3 regions of the Mesorhizobium sp. M0904 genome follow, and region 1 is predicted to be linked to each of the others. Evidence: predicted binding sites of a transcription regulator. Region 1 holds the regulator's gene; each other region holds the start of a gene.
The links. Region 1 encodes LexA, which represses DNA repair genes until DNA is damaged. Its sites were predicted from a motif close to TGTTCNNNNTGTGTTCNG; they were not measured.

Region 1 (4,438 bases):
GGCCCAGAGCCCGCCTGTGCTTCATGGTGGCGTTGTTCTGCGTGCTTGGCGTGCTTGCCGCCAAGTTCGAGACCTGGCGTGTCGGGACGCATGTGCTCGGTTCTGAAATCTCGACGCGGCTGACGGGTCGCGTCGTATCGTACGAACCCATGGCTAGCGGCCGCATCCGGCTGACAATCGATGTGATCTCAACCGCCAGGCCGACGCTGCGCTACATGCCGGAACGGGTCCGCGTTTCGGCGATGAAGATACCGGATGAGCTGGCCGCCGGTTCCGAGATCACCGGCTATGTGCGGCTGCTGCCGCCGACCGGCCCGGTGCGGCCCGACAGCTATGATTTCTCCTTCGACAGCTATTTCGCCGGTATCGGCGGCAGCGGCTTTTTTCTCGGCAATCCGAAAGTCGTGTCGTCGAGCAGCATGCCGCTTGCCGCGCGGCTTTCTTCCGCGATCGAAGACGCGCGCGAATCCATCGCCGACCATATCCGCAGCCGCATCGGCGGCGCCGAGGGCGAGATTGCTGCTGCGCTGATCGTCGGCGTGCGCGCAGGCATTCCCGAGGAGATCAACGAAGCGATGCGGCGTACAGGCATTTATCACATCATCTCTATCTCGGGGCTGCATATGGCGTTGGTCGCCGGCACCATCATGGCGCTGCTACGCGGCGCCTTTGCGCTGTTTCCCGATTTCTCATCGCGACGGCCGGTCAAGAAATATGCCGCGGCCGCCGCGCTTTTTTCGATTGCGGCCTACCTCGTCTTTTCCGGCATTGTGGTAGCGGCCGAACGCAGCTTCATCATGCTGGCGGTGATGCTTATCGCCGTGCTGTTCGACCGGGCCGCGCTCACCATGCGCAACCTGGCGATCTCGGCCATCGCGGTCATTCTGGTGTCGCCACACGAGGTGGTCGGTCCGAGCTTCCAGATGTCCTTCGCCGCGACGGCGGCCCTTGTCGGCGCCTATGCCGGCTGGTCCGACTACCGCGCCGGCAGGGCCACCACGCCGCCGCCGCGGCGGTCGCCGCTACGCCTCGCCACGCGAAAGGTCCTGCTGGGCATGGGCGGCCTGGCGATGACCTCGATCATTGCAGGGAGCGCCACGGCGCTTTTCGCCCTATGGCATTTCCAGCGCGTGGCGCCGCTCAGCCTGTTCGCCAATCTGGCCATCATGCCCATCGTCTCACTGGTCGTCATGCCCTTCGCCGTGCTCAGCGCGCTGGCGATGCCGTTCGGCGCGGATGGGCCTTTCCTATACGTGATGGGCAAAGGGCTGACGGCGATGATCGCCCTGTCCGGGTGGATCTCCGAGCGCTCGCCAATCGATGCGGTGGGGCTGATTTCGCTGAGATCCGTCCTTTTGGTGACGATCGCCCTCGTCGTTGCCAGCATGGCGACGACCTGGTTGCGGCTCGCGGCAATTCCTTTTGCGCTCGCCGGCTTGCTAACGACAACCCAGACGCGCGTACCCGACGTATTGATCTCGGAGGACGCACGGCTGGTCGCGCTGCCGATCGGCAGCGGTGAGCTCGCGGTCAACCGGGCACGCCCGAATGAGTTCACCATCGACAACTGGAAACGCGCGCTCACATCAGAGGCTATCGTCGCGCCGGAAACACCTGGAAAGAACGATCCGCAATTCGACATTGCCGATCCGGCCGACCTACCGCCGGGCATGCCGTTCATTTGCACGGACGGTCTCTGCCTCGCCAGGCATCCATCCGGCGCGATCATTGCGCAAGCCAAGGACCGCGATACCGCACGGCCAGCCTGCGCCTTCGCCAGCTTGATCGTCATCGACGACGCCACCGCCCATAATCCCTGCTACTACGACCGGCTGGTCCTCGTCGTCACCAAACGGCAACTGGCGCGCGCGGGAAGTGCGGCCGTCTATTTCGATCCACAAGCGGCAACACGCGCCGAAATCCGCTTCGCCGTCGAAAAATCATACCGGCCCTGGCACGTGCAGCGGAAATTTTCACGCGCGGCGCGCGGCCTGCCGCCATACCGGGCCGACAATCCAAAAGCCGGCACCAAGGGCGCAACTCAGTAGCGGCGGATCAGCCCAACGAGCTTGCCCTGCACCTTGACCCTGTCTGGTCCAAAGATGCGCGTCTCGTAGGCCGGATTGGCGGCCTCCAGGGCGATCGAGGCGCCCTTGCGGCGGAACCGCTTCAGCGTCGCTTCCTCCTCGTCGACCAGGGCCACCACGATCTCACCGGGGCTCGCCGTATCGGCGTTGCGGATGATCACCGTGTCGCCGTCGAAAATGCCAGCCTCGATCATCGAATCGCCTTTGACCTCGAGCGCATAATGCTCGCCGCCCATGATCATATCCGGCGGCACCGAAATCGAATGCGTCTGGTGCTGGATAGCATCGATCGGCACACCAGCGGCGATGCGGCCCATTACCGGGATCGAAACGGCGGCGACGACATCGTCGTCATTGCCGGCTGCAGGGACGCGCGACGATGTCGGCTTTCCCTGCCGAGGGGCACCTTGCCCAAGACTGCCCTGGATGACACTCGGCGAGAACTTGCGTGCCGCATTGAGGCCGGGGGCGATCGAGTCAGGCAGGCGTAGCACCTCCAGTGCACGGGCCCGGTTGGGCAAACGGCGAATGAAGCCGCGCTCCTCCAGCGCCGTAATCAGTCGGTGGATTCCGGATTTGGAAGCCAGGTCGAGCGCTTCCTTCATCTCGTCGAAGGAAGGTGGGATACCGCTTTCCTTCAACCTTTCGTGGATGAACATAAGCAGTTCGTGTTGTTTGCGTGTCAGCATAGCGACCCCCAACAGAATCAGAAAACAAACCCAGAACAGACACTATCTGTTCCAGTTGTGTTCCGCAACTGTTTAAAGTTTAATGAATGCGTTAAGGCTCGGGAAACAAACGACGTCCCCTACCGGCGTACCGTATTTTCGCCGCCGCGAGCCTCATCGCCTTGATTCTGCTTTCGTTTGCGCCGTTCTCGCCTCCTAGAAGGCGGCACTGGCATCGGCCGTCGGTCGGCAAAGGGCACGGAAGTGAACCCCTATCGACTGTGCGGTTTGGTCAATGCGCCGTGAACGAAACGAACTCAAAACGCCAACCTCGGGCTAACTCCAGGTTTCCACCGCCTGGTCAGGCTGCTTCTCGCCGGTGGAGCCTTGCTACGCGCAACCAGGTAATGGAAGAACAGAAGAACAGTTGATGCGTGTCCGGCGTTGCGTTGGATTTTTTGGGGGAGCAGGCAAATCATGACGGGAATTCCCGATCTCGTGGCCGTAAAGGCGATGGATGCCGCGGATCCGCTGGGCGCGATGCGCGACCGCTTTGTCTTGCCGCAAGGAGTGATCTATCTCGACGGCAATTCGCTAGGAGCTGCTTCACGGCCCGCTTTCGATGAATTGTACAAGGCCGCGACCGAAGAATGGTCGCATGATCTCATCCGCGCATGGAACACGGCCGGCTGGTTCAACATGCCGCTTGAACTTGGCGACCAGCTCGGGCGCCTGATCGGTGCCGCGGTCGGCCAGACGGTGGTCTGCGATACGACGTCGGTCAACATCTACAAGCTGCTGCACGCCGCCATGGCCATGCGACCGGAGCGGCAGGTCATCGTCGCCGAGGGCGATAGTTTTCCGACAGAACTCTACATGGCTGAGGGTGTGGTTTCGACGCGAAAAGATGCGCTGCTGCGCCTCTCGGCGGTCGACGCGCCGACCATCGAGGAGCTGATCGACGATCGCACCGCCGTGGTGCTGGTCAACCACGTCAACTACAAATCGGGCGAACTGCGCGACATGCCGGCGCTGACGCGCAGGGCCCAGGAAGCCGGGGCGATGATCGTCTGGGATCTCTGCCACACCGCCGGCGCGATGCCAGTCGAGCTCGACAAAGCCAACGCCGATTTTGCCGTTGGCTGCACCTACAAATATCTGAATGGCGGACCGGGCGCGCCTGCCTTCATCTATGCGGCTGAGCGGCATCTTGCCGACATCCAGCAGCCGCTCACCGGCTGGTGGGGCCATGCACGGCCCTTCGCCTTCGAGCCAGGCTATGCGGCCGGCACCGGCATCCGCCGGTTTCTGTGCGGCACCCAGCCGATCCTTTCGATGCGCACGCTGAAGGGCGCGCTCGACATCTGGGACGATGTCGACATGACTGCGGTGCGCAAGAAGAGCATCGCACTGGCCGATCTGTTCATCGAGCTTGTCGAGGCAAAGTGCGGCACTTACGACCTCACGCTCGAAAGCACGCGCGATGGAGAAAAACGCGGCAGCCAGATTTCATTCATGCATGAGCATGGCTATCAGATCATGCGCGCGCTGATCGAACGTGGCGTGATCGGCGATTTTCGCGCGCCATCGACCATGCGCTTCGGCTTCACCCCGCTCTATGTCGGCTATGCCGATGTTTGGCAGGCCGTCGAAGTGCTTGAGGAGATCCTGCGCACCGGTGCG
Region 2 (4,438 bases), on a different contig from region 1:
GCAGTGTAGCCGACATTGTCGAGGTCGTTGTGCTTGCCGCCGGCGCGAACACTCTTCTGGGCAGTCGTGGCGCGCGAATAGGGCCGCTTCTCCAGACCGGTGAAAACGTTCTTGAACTGCACCATGCCGGCATTGGTGAACATCAGCGTCGGGTCGTTGCGCGGCACCAGCGGGCTTGACGCGACGACCTCGTGACCTTCCTTGCGAAAATAGTCGAGAAATGCCGACCGGATCTCGTTGACGCCACTCATGAAATACTGCCTTTTCGAGAGAACCGCCGGCTGCCGGCGGAAAATAGACATGGCCTTTTAGCGGTCGCACCGCAGCCTGTCCAGAAACACCAAATGGGCTCAAATTCCCGCTTTCACCAGCGCTTTGAAATGGCTTCTGCCCCGCCATCAAACGCAAACCGCCGGCACGGGGCCGGCGGCGAAACGCATCGATTACGCAAACTCAAAATCAAAACATCAAATCGAAACCCGGCTGAGGCTCCGCGAGGCGTCGCCTGCCCTACATCACCCCAGCGTCGTCCTCGAAACCGTCGTCGCTGCTTTCGGAGCCGCCGTTTTCAAGGAATTTCTCGGCGATCAGCCCGGCATTCTGTCGCAGCGCCAGCTCGATCTCGCGCGCCGTGTCGGGATTGTCGCGCAGGAACAGTTTTGCGTTTTCGCGGCCCTGGCCAAGACGCTGCGAATTGTAGGAGAACCAGGCGCCCGACTTTTCGACCACGCCGGCCTTGACGCCGAGATCGACCAGCTCGCCGGTCTTGGAGACGCCCTCGCCATACATGATGTCGAACTCGACCACCTTGAAGGGCGGCGCCAGCTTGTTCTTGACCACCTTGACGCGGGTCTGGTTGCCGACAACCTCGTCGCGATCCTTGACCGAGCCGATGCGGCGGATGTCGAGGCGGACCGAAGCATAGAATTTCAGCGCATTGCCGCCGGTCGTCGTCTCGGGCGACCCGAACATGACGCCGATCTTCATGCGGATCTGGTTGATGAAGATGACCATGGTGTTGGAGCGCGAGATCGAGGCGGTGAGCTTGCGCAGTGCCTGGCTCATCAGGCGCGCCTGCAGGCCGGGCAGCGAATCGCCCATCTCGCCTTCGATTTCCGCCCGCGGCGTCAGCGCCGCCACCGAATCGACCACCAGCACGTCGATGGCGCCGGAGCGCACCAGCGTGTCGCAGATCTCCAGCGCCTGCTCGCCGGTATCGGGCTGCGAGATCAATAGATTTTCGAGATCGACGCCGAGCTTGCGGGCATAGACCGGGTCGAGCGCGTGCTCGGCATCGACGAAGGCGCAGATGCCGCCCTTCTTCTGGGCTTCGGCCACCGTGTGCAGCGCCAGCGTCGTCTTGCCCGAGCTTTCCGGCCCGTAGATCTCGACGATGCGGCCGCGCGGCAGGCCACCGACGCCAAGCGCGATGTCCAGCCCAAGCGAGCCGGTCGGCACCGTTTCGATCTCGACGACCTGCTCGTTTGCGCCGAGCCGCATGATCGAGCCCTTGCCGAAGGCACGCTCGATTTGCGACAGCGCCGCATCCAGAGCCTTTGATTTGTCCACCGCTTTGTCCTCTACAAGCCGCAAAGAATTCTGAGCCATGATACATCACCCCGTGGTCGTCAATGGAGGCCGGACAATCCCGCAATCCTTAAAAGAATGTACCTCGTTTGTTCTCATTTGTCAATGAGCGGCAAGGATTTGAAAAATAACGGATATCCATATTTGTTCTATTTTTGTTTCGTAATTTTGCTTCCGGATGCAACCGGCTTCGCATGCGGCGCCGCCGCCGTCACCAACCGAATCGCACCCGCGATTGCAGGGTTCCGCCCAGCGACCTAGTCTCCTCCCGGGCAACAGCAAAGGGCATTTCGCCGGCATGATGAACTCCCCGACGATCCTGGCCGTGGGCGGCGCCTATATCGAGCGGCGCGGCCGGGTTGCCGGCACCTTCGTGCCAGCCGCCTTGAACCCCGGCACGATGCGCGAGCATGTTGGCGGCGCCGTCTTCAACGCCTTGCGCTGGGCGGTGCGGCGCGGCGCCTCGGCCTCGCTGCTTTCGGTGCGCGGCGGCGATGCTCTGGGCGACACGGTTTTACGCGCCGTCGCCGAGGCCGGAATCGCCGACCTGTCGGCGGTGTTCCTCGACCGGGCAACGCCAAGCCATACGATGCTGATCGATAGCGACGGCCGGCTGATCGCCGGCCTTGCCGACATGGTGCTCTATGAGCTGGCGCTTCCCAAGCAGATCCGCCGCGCCAAGGTGCGCGAAGCTATCGGTTCGGCCGATACGATCCTGTGCGACGCCAACCTGCCGTCGACCGCGCTGGAGCGGCTGGCGGCACTCGCCGCCGGCAAGCCGGTGTTTGCGCTTGCCGTCTCGCCCAGCAAAGCGGCGCGGCTGACGCCGGTGCTCGACCGTCTGGCGATGGCGTTCATGAACCGGCACGAGGCCGGCGTGCTCGCCGGCGCCGACATCGATGCTGGCGATCAAGGCATCGTCGACAGCCTGAGACGCGCCGGCCTGAAAAGCGGCGTGATCACCGCCGGCGACGGACCGGTGCTCGGTTTCGACCAAACCGGCGCATTTTCGATCCTGCCACCGCCACTGCAAAAGCGGACCGATGCCACAGGCGCGGGCGACGCATTGGCCGGCGCCACGATCGCTGCCCTGCTGCGTGGCCTGAAGCTGCGCGAAGCGTTGCGTGAAGGCGTCGCCGCCGCGACGCTCGCCATCGAGAGCGCCGCCTTCACCAGTGCCAGCTTTGCCGAGGCGCTGGCGCTCGTGCCCGAGGCGCGGGACCTGGCATGAAGTGCGGCCCGGAATTGCCGAAGCATAACGCAGCTATTTTCCGGCGCGCCGTCCTGCCTCGTAGGCGCGGCGTGCCCAGATCGCCATCTCATCCGGATCATCGAAGGCACTGTCGGGAACGCTCCAATACGGCATAGACACCAGCTTGCCGTGCCGTGAGCCGGTATAGGTCCATTGCCGGCAGCCGGCCGCTTCGAATTCAGGCGCGCTTTCCGCGTCAGCCTTCAGCATCAATTCGTCACGGATGACGACGGCGACGATGACGCCGTCGAAATAGATGCCCTTGCCGCCGAACATCTTGCGGATGCTAACCGGGCCAAGGCCTTCGAAAAGCTCTTCGATGCGCTCATTGTCCATGCGGCGATCATGTCATCCGGATTTCCCCTTGTCATCGCCGCAACCGGCACCATCCTGACAAGTTCGGAACCAGTTTCGTCGGAGTTTCTCATGCCGCTTCTGCTCAAAGGGTCCTGCCGGTGCAATGCCGTGCGTTTCGAGGTGGAAAGCCACACGCCGGTGCCGTTCATGCTGTGCTACTGCTCGATCTGCCGCAAGCAGCAGGGCGGTGGCGGTTTCGCCATCAATCTCGGCGCCGATTACAAGACGTTGAAAATCCAGGGCAAGCGCCATCTCGGCGTCTACCGCGCCGAGATCGAGGACGACGAGCACCCGCAACGCGAAATCTCGACGGGCGAGCGGAACTTCTGCACGAAATGCGGGACGGCACTCTGGCTCTACGACCCGACCTGGCCGGAGCTGGTGCACCCCTTCGCCTCGGCGATCGACACAGACCTGCCAAAGCCGCCGGAGAAGGTGCATCTTATGCTGAAATACAAGGCGAACTGGGTCGAGCCGGAGATCGGCAAAAGGGACAAGGTCTTCGACGTGTACCCGGAAGAATCAATTGCCGACTGGCACAAACGAACAGGAATGTGGGTGGATTAGGTCCCTTCTCCCCGTGAACGGAGGAGAAGGAAAGATCAGGCGGAAGCGCGCGCTTCAGCCAAGGCCTTCAAATCGGCCGGCTTCAGTTCGACCGATTCGCCGCAGCCACAAGCCGAACTCTGGTTTGGGTTGTGGAAGGTGAAGCCGGTGCGCAGCGTCGTCTGCTCGAAATCCATCTCGGTGCCGAAAAGGAAAAGCGCTGCCTCCGGCGCGACATAGACATGGGCGCCGTCGCGCTCGATATGGTCGTCCTTGGTGTTGGGCTCGGTCACCAGGTCGACCGTATATTCCATGCCGGCGCAGCCGCCCTTCTTGATGCCAAGGCGAATGCCATGCGCATTCTCGCGGGTCGCGACGATCTCGCGCACCCGGTCGGCGGCCTTTTCGGTCATAGTGATGACGGCGAAGCGTCCCATGTTTTCCTTCTCCATTGCGCGCAGGTTCAAGGCCTGCCGAATGATTCCTCACCTAAAATGGTGAAGTTTTGTACCCGGCGCAAGTGCGCCAGCCTCTGGCTGGTCGGATGCTAGTACCAGCCAACCGCCACCTGTGCCTCTTCCGACATGCGGTCGGGCGACCAGGGCGGGTCGAAGGTCATGTTGACCTCGACACCGGAAACGCCTTCGACGGCGCCGACGGCATTTTCCACCCAACCCGGCATTTCGCCGGCCACCG
Region 3 (4,438 bases), on a different contig from region 1:
AGCCGCGGCCGGCCTGCCCGGTCAGCGTTACCGGGCTCTGCTCGCCGTACACGCCCAGCACCTCTTCCGCCGAATGGCCTACCAGCAGCGTCAGCTGGTGCTTCAGGATGCGCCGGTTGTGGGAGCCGCGGACATAGACATGCGGCCCGGTGTCGTTGTCGACCGGCACCAGGTAGAAGAAAAACTTCAACATGCGCCAGTCGTCGAGGTCGAAATGGTATTTGCCGAGCGAGGCCATGTTCTTGTCGGCGTCCGAGACGCCACCGGTCGGAAAGCTCCACCAGACGCGGGTGGTGATCAGCTTGGCCTGGCTGCCGAGATAGTGCGCTGCGATATCGAGAAGCAGCGGATCGCGCTGCACGGCGACCGCAGCGTTGCAGTCGAGGACCCGTTCGAAATAGTGACCGCTGAGCAGCGGGCGGCCGAAATGCTTTTCGGCATCGGCGTGTTTTTCGGGCAGGAATTCCAGCCGGCGGTCGAAATTGCCGAAGCATGGCGTGCGCTCGGCGAAGCGGGCGATCTCCTCATGGATGGCGGCCGGCAGCATCAGGCCCGAATAGAGCCCCTCCGTCCGCAGCGCGCCGACGACGGCATCGCGATCGACGCCGGCGAACATCGTTTCACCGACATTGCGCGCCGGCGGAACGGGCTTTGCACCGCGCCAGTGCAGGCGCCGCGCCGGCATGGTGCGGGCCAGCATGAACATCGGCAGCCATGCCGGATTCTCCCGAAGGTCGGAAAGATAGGTCGGGATGCGGGCGGCGATGCGGCGCAGCGTACCGCCGTTGCGTGCGATCGCCTCGAGGCTTGCAGCGCCGGACTTGTCGGGGCTTGAAAGGGTCATCGGGGTCCTCAAATGTCGGGGGAACAGCATCGACGATAGTCGTCGCCGCCGCTCCGGCACACCCCAAACCTATTCGCCCGTTTCGCAGGGAATGGTAACCCCCGGCCAGATTTTGTGCAATGCACAATAGCGACGACCCGCCAGAAAATTTGCTTGGGCGGCATTCCCTAGGCCCGGGATGGTAAGCCGTCACTTCCGCGGCGCCACCCAGATCTCAGCGTGGAGCCTTCTTGTCGCCAGGCCGCGGGCGATCGCTTCGGCGCTGCGGGCGCTCTTTGATAGCGCGGCGGCCTGACGCTTGCTGATCACCAAGCCTTCGGCGAGAGCGCGATTTCCGGCAAAGACGCGTGACAGGAAGGGCGCGCGGCTGCCGCGTGCCCGCGAAAATCGCGCCGCCATGGTTTGCCTGGCGGTATGGGCGACGACCTCGTCGATCCAGCCCTCCCCCAGCCGCGCGCCCGGTTCCAGCAAGAGCAGCCAGTCGCCCTTGGCCTGCCTGATGCCAGCAGCAATGCCGCCGCTGACATAGTGGCAGCCGGCATGTTCGGCGACGCGGTGCGTCTGATCGGTCGAGCCGGTGTCGCAGACGAGAACGTCGCGCACCACGCCCTCGACCGCGCCGCCGATCAGCGAGGCGAGCGTGCGGGCAAGGCCCTCCTCGTCATTCAGGGTTTCGATCAGTACGCTGAGCATGTTTAGCCGAATAGCGGAAAGCGGTGGGCTGCGCCAGTTTTTGCGGCACCCCGCGAGAAAGTTCTTGATTTGTTCTCGTCAACGCGATAGGAATACATTCATGAGCAGAGCGATTCGACAGCGGGCCGACAGTCCCTGGGAAAGGGCCAAAATGGAACAGATCGTGCGTGCCGACATTGCCGCCTTCGGCGTTGGCAGAGCCGAGATGGCGAATGCGATGATCGAGCAGAGCGGCATGCGCGTCCGTCCGGACCGCAATCGCGGCAGGTCGGCGGGCATAAATCCGTCCGGCCGTTTCGAGCCGGTCAGCCGGCATGTGTTCGATGACGGCTGGAATTCGCTGGAGGAGCTGCCGCCCTTCAAGACCGAGGTACAGATCGAGAAGCCGCGCACCATCATCACCCGCAACGAATCGCCCGATATCTCCTTTGACCGCTCGATCAATCCCTATCGCGGCTGCGAACATGGCTGCGTCTATTGTTTCGCGCGGCCGACGCACAGCTTCATGGGCCTGTCGCCGGGGCTGGATTTCGAATCGAAGCTGTTTGCCAAGCCGGATGCGGCGCGGTTGCTCGACAAGGAATTGTCCAGGGATAATTACCAGCCGCGCACCATCGCCATAGGCACCAACACCGATCCCTATCAGCCGATAGAGAAGCAATACCGGATCATGCGCGAGATCCTCGAAGTGCTGGAGGCGCGCGGCCATCCGGTCGGCATCGTCACCAAATCGGCACTGGTGACCCGCGATATCGACATTCTGTCGCGCATGGCCGAGCGCGGGTTGGCCAAGGTGGCGCTGTCGGTGACGACATTGGACAGGATGCTGGCCAGAACGATGGAGCCGCGCGCGTCGACGCCGACCAAGCGGCTGGAGGCGATCAGACAGCTTTCGGACGCCGGCATTCCGGCCTCGGTGATGGTCGCGCCGATCATCCCCGGACTGACCGATCCGGAAATGGAGCGCATCCTCGATTCGGCGCAGGCAGCGGGCGCGCGTGAAGCCGGCTATGTGCTGCTGCGCCTGCCGCTGGAGGTCGCGCCGATCTTCAAGGACTGGCTGCTGCGCCACTATCCCGACCGCTATCGCCACGTCATGTCGCTGATCCGTTCGATGCGCGACGGCAAGGACTACGATTCAGAATGGGGCAAGCGCATGAAAGGCTCCGGCCCCTATGCCTGGCAGATCGGCCGGCGTTTCGAGATCGCCGCCAAACGGCTCGGCCTCAATGCCGAACGGCGCTCGCTCAGGACCGACCAGTTCGTCCCCGCTGCCAAGGCAACCGAGCAGCTGATGCTGCTGTGACAAAGCGTCTCGCGCCAGCCGCTTTGAAGCGGCCGCAGCAGGCGAAAATCCCGTCCGGCCTGTCCTGTCCCCGGGCTTGCAGACGGTAGCCCCCTCCTGGTCCGGTGCCCCGCCCGACCCGGAGGGGACTTGCGGAGAATCGGAGCCGATGCGAACCTCGCCGCACCATGGCTCGCCCGCGTTCCGATTCTCCGCTTCTCTTCGAAATCGTCGAGAAACCCGACTTCTCGTTCGAGACGAGAGCGATGGCCGAAGGCCTTTGGCCGGTGGCGGGGATGGACGAGGCCGGCCGCGGCCCACTCGCCGGGCCGGTGGTGGCGGCAGCGGTGGTGCTCGATCCCGCCAACATCCCCGACGGCCTCGATGATTCCAAGCGGCTGACGCATTTGCAGCGTGAGGCGCTGTTCATGAAAATCCTCGGCTCCGCACTCGCCGTGTCGATGGCCTCGGTCAGCGCCGAAGGGATCGATGCCTCCAACATTCTCAGGGCCAGCCTGGAGGCGATGCGCCGTGCAGTGGCCGGCCTGTCAACCCGGCCGAAGCTGGCACTGGCCGACGGCCGCGACGTGCCGCCCGGCCTGCCCTGCGAGGGCAAAGCGCTGATCAAGGGCGACCAGCGCTCGCAGTCGATCGCCGCAGCCTCGATCGTCGCCAAGGTGTTGCGCGACCGCATGATGTGCGGCTGCGGCAGCCATCATGCGCGTTACGGCTTCGAACTGCATATGGGCTACGCCACTGTGCGCCATCGCACGGCGATCGATCTGCACGGGCCGGTGGCGCGGCTGCACCGCGCCTCCTTCGCGCCGTTCCGGTTCGGCGGCACCGAGGTGCTGGAGGAAGAGGTTTTTTCGGGTTTGGATTGAGATTGGCGAAGCGGCTAGGCGCGGATCTCCCCCCTCGGGGGAAGATGGCCGGCAGGCCAGAGGGGGTCGCCGCGCGTGAAGCGCCAAGCTCCTCTTCGTCTTACATGGCGTCGCGCCAGGACGTACCGACCCCCTCTGTCGCCTTCGGCGACATCTCCCCCTCAAGGGGGGAGATTATGCGCTCTGCCGCTTTCGCCAACAAAAAAGCCGCCAGGTTTCCCAGGCGGCTTTCGATGAATTCTCGACGAAGTCGCTTAATTCAGCTTCGACTTCAAATCCTGCAGGGAGGCGTTGAACAGGTCGGCGCCGGCCTTGGCGTCGATCTTGCCGGCCAGCAGCGCGCGCGCGGCTTCGACCGCGATGTCGACAGCGCTGGCGCGCACTTCGCCGATCGCTTCGCGCTCGGCCTGGCCGATCTTCTGCTCGGCCAAGGCGGTGCGCCGGGCGACATAGTCCTCGGTCTTCTTGTGCGCCTCGGCGGCAAGCATGTCGGCTTCACGCTTGGCGGCGGCAACGATGGCCGCCGCCTCCTGCTCAGCTTCCTTGCGCTTGCGCTGGTATTGGCCAAGCAGCTGCTGTGCCTCTTCGCGCAACCGGCGCGCCTCCTCGAGCTCCGAGCTGATCTTGTCGGCCCGCGCATCGAGCGCCTTGGCGATCATGCCCGGCACCTTGATGTAGATGGCGATGCCGAGGAAGATTACGAGGGCAACCGTTGCCCAAAGCGTCGCGAGA

Region 2: the regulator LexA is predicted to act here: its motif matches at 1,733-1,750, upstream of recA (recombinase RecA).
Region 3: the regulator LexA is predicted to act here: its motif matches at 1,597-1,614, upstream of NKH80_RS04735 (PA0069 family radical SAM protein).

The regions. Positions count from the first base shown of each region.
Region 1 is NZ_JAMYOC010000008.1:196,079-200,516, reverse strand. Features, by position in the region: gene NKH80_RS11325 (ComEC/Rec2 family competence protein) at 1-2,048, shown strand, start outside; gene lexA (transcriptional repressor LexA) at 2,042-2,776, opposite strand; gene kynU (kynureninase) at 3,233-4,438, shown strand, end outside.
Region 2 is NZ_JAMYOC010000016.1:145,704-150,141, forward strand. Features, by position in the region: gene alaS (alanine--tRNA ligase) at 1-251, opposite strand, end outside; gene recA (recombinase RecA) at 511-1,608, opposite strand; gene NKH80_RS18485 (carbohydrate kinase family protein) at 1,886-2,818, shown strand; gene NKH80_RS18490 (TfoX/Sxy family protein) at 2,852-3,175, opposite strand; gene NKH80_RS18495 (GFA family protein) at 3,266-3,763, shown strand; gene sufA (Fe-S cluster assembly scaffold SufA) at 3,799-4,179, opposite strand; gene NKH80_RS18505 (SUF system Fe-S cluster assembly protein) at 4,290-4,438, opposite strand, start outside.
Region 3 is NZ_JAMYOC010000003.1:88,040-92,477, forward strand. Features, by position in the region: gene NKH80_RS04725 (phytanoyl-CoA dioxygenase family protein) at 1-844, opposite strand, end outside; gene NKH80_RS04730 (glycosyltransferase) at 1,034-1,537, opposite strand; gene NKH80_RS04735 (PA0069 family radical SAM protein) at 1,689-2,843, shown strand; gene rnhB (ribonuclease HII) at 3,011-3,706, shown strand; gene NKH80_RS04745 (F0F1 ATP synthase subunit B) at 3,961-4,438, opposite strand, start outside.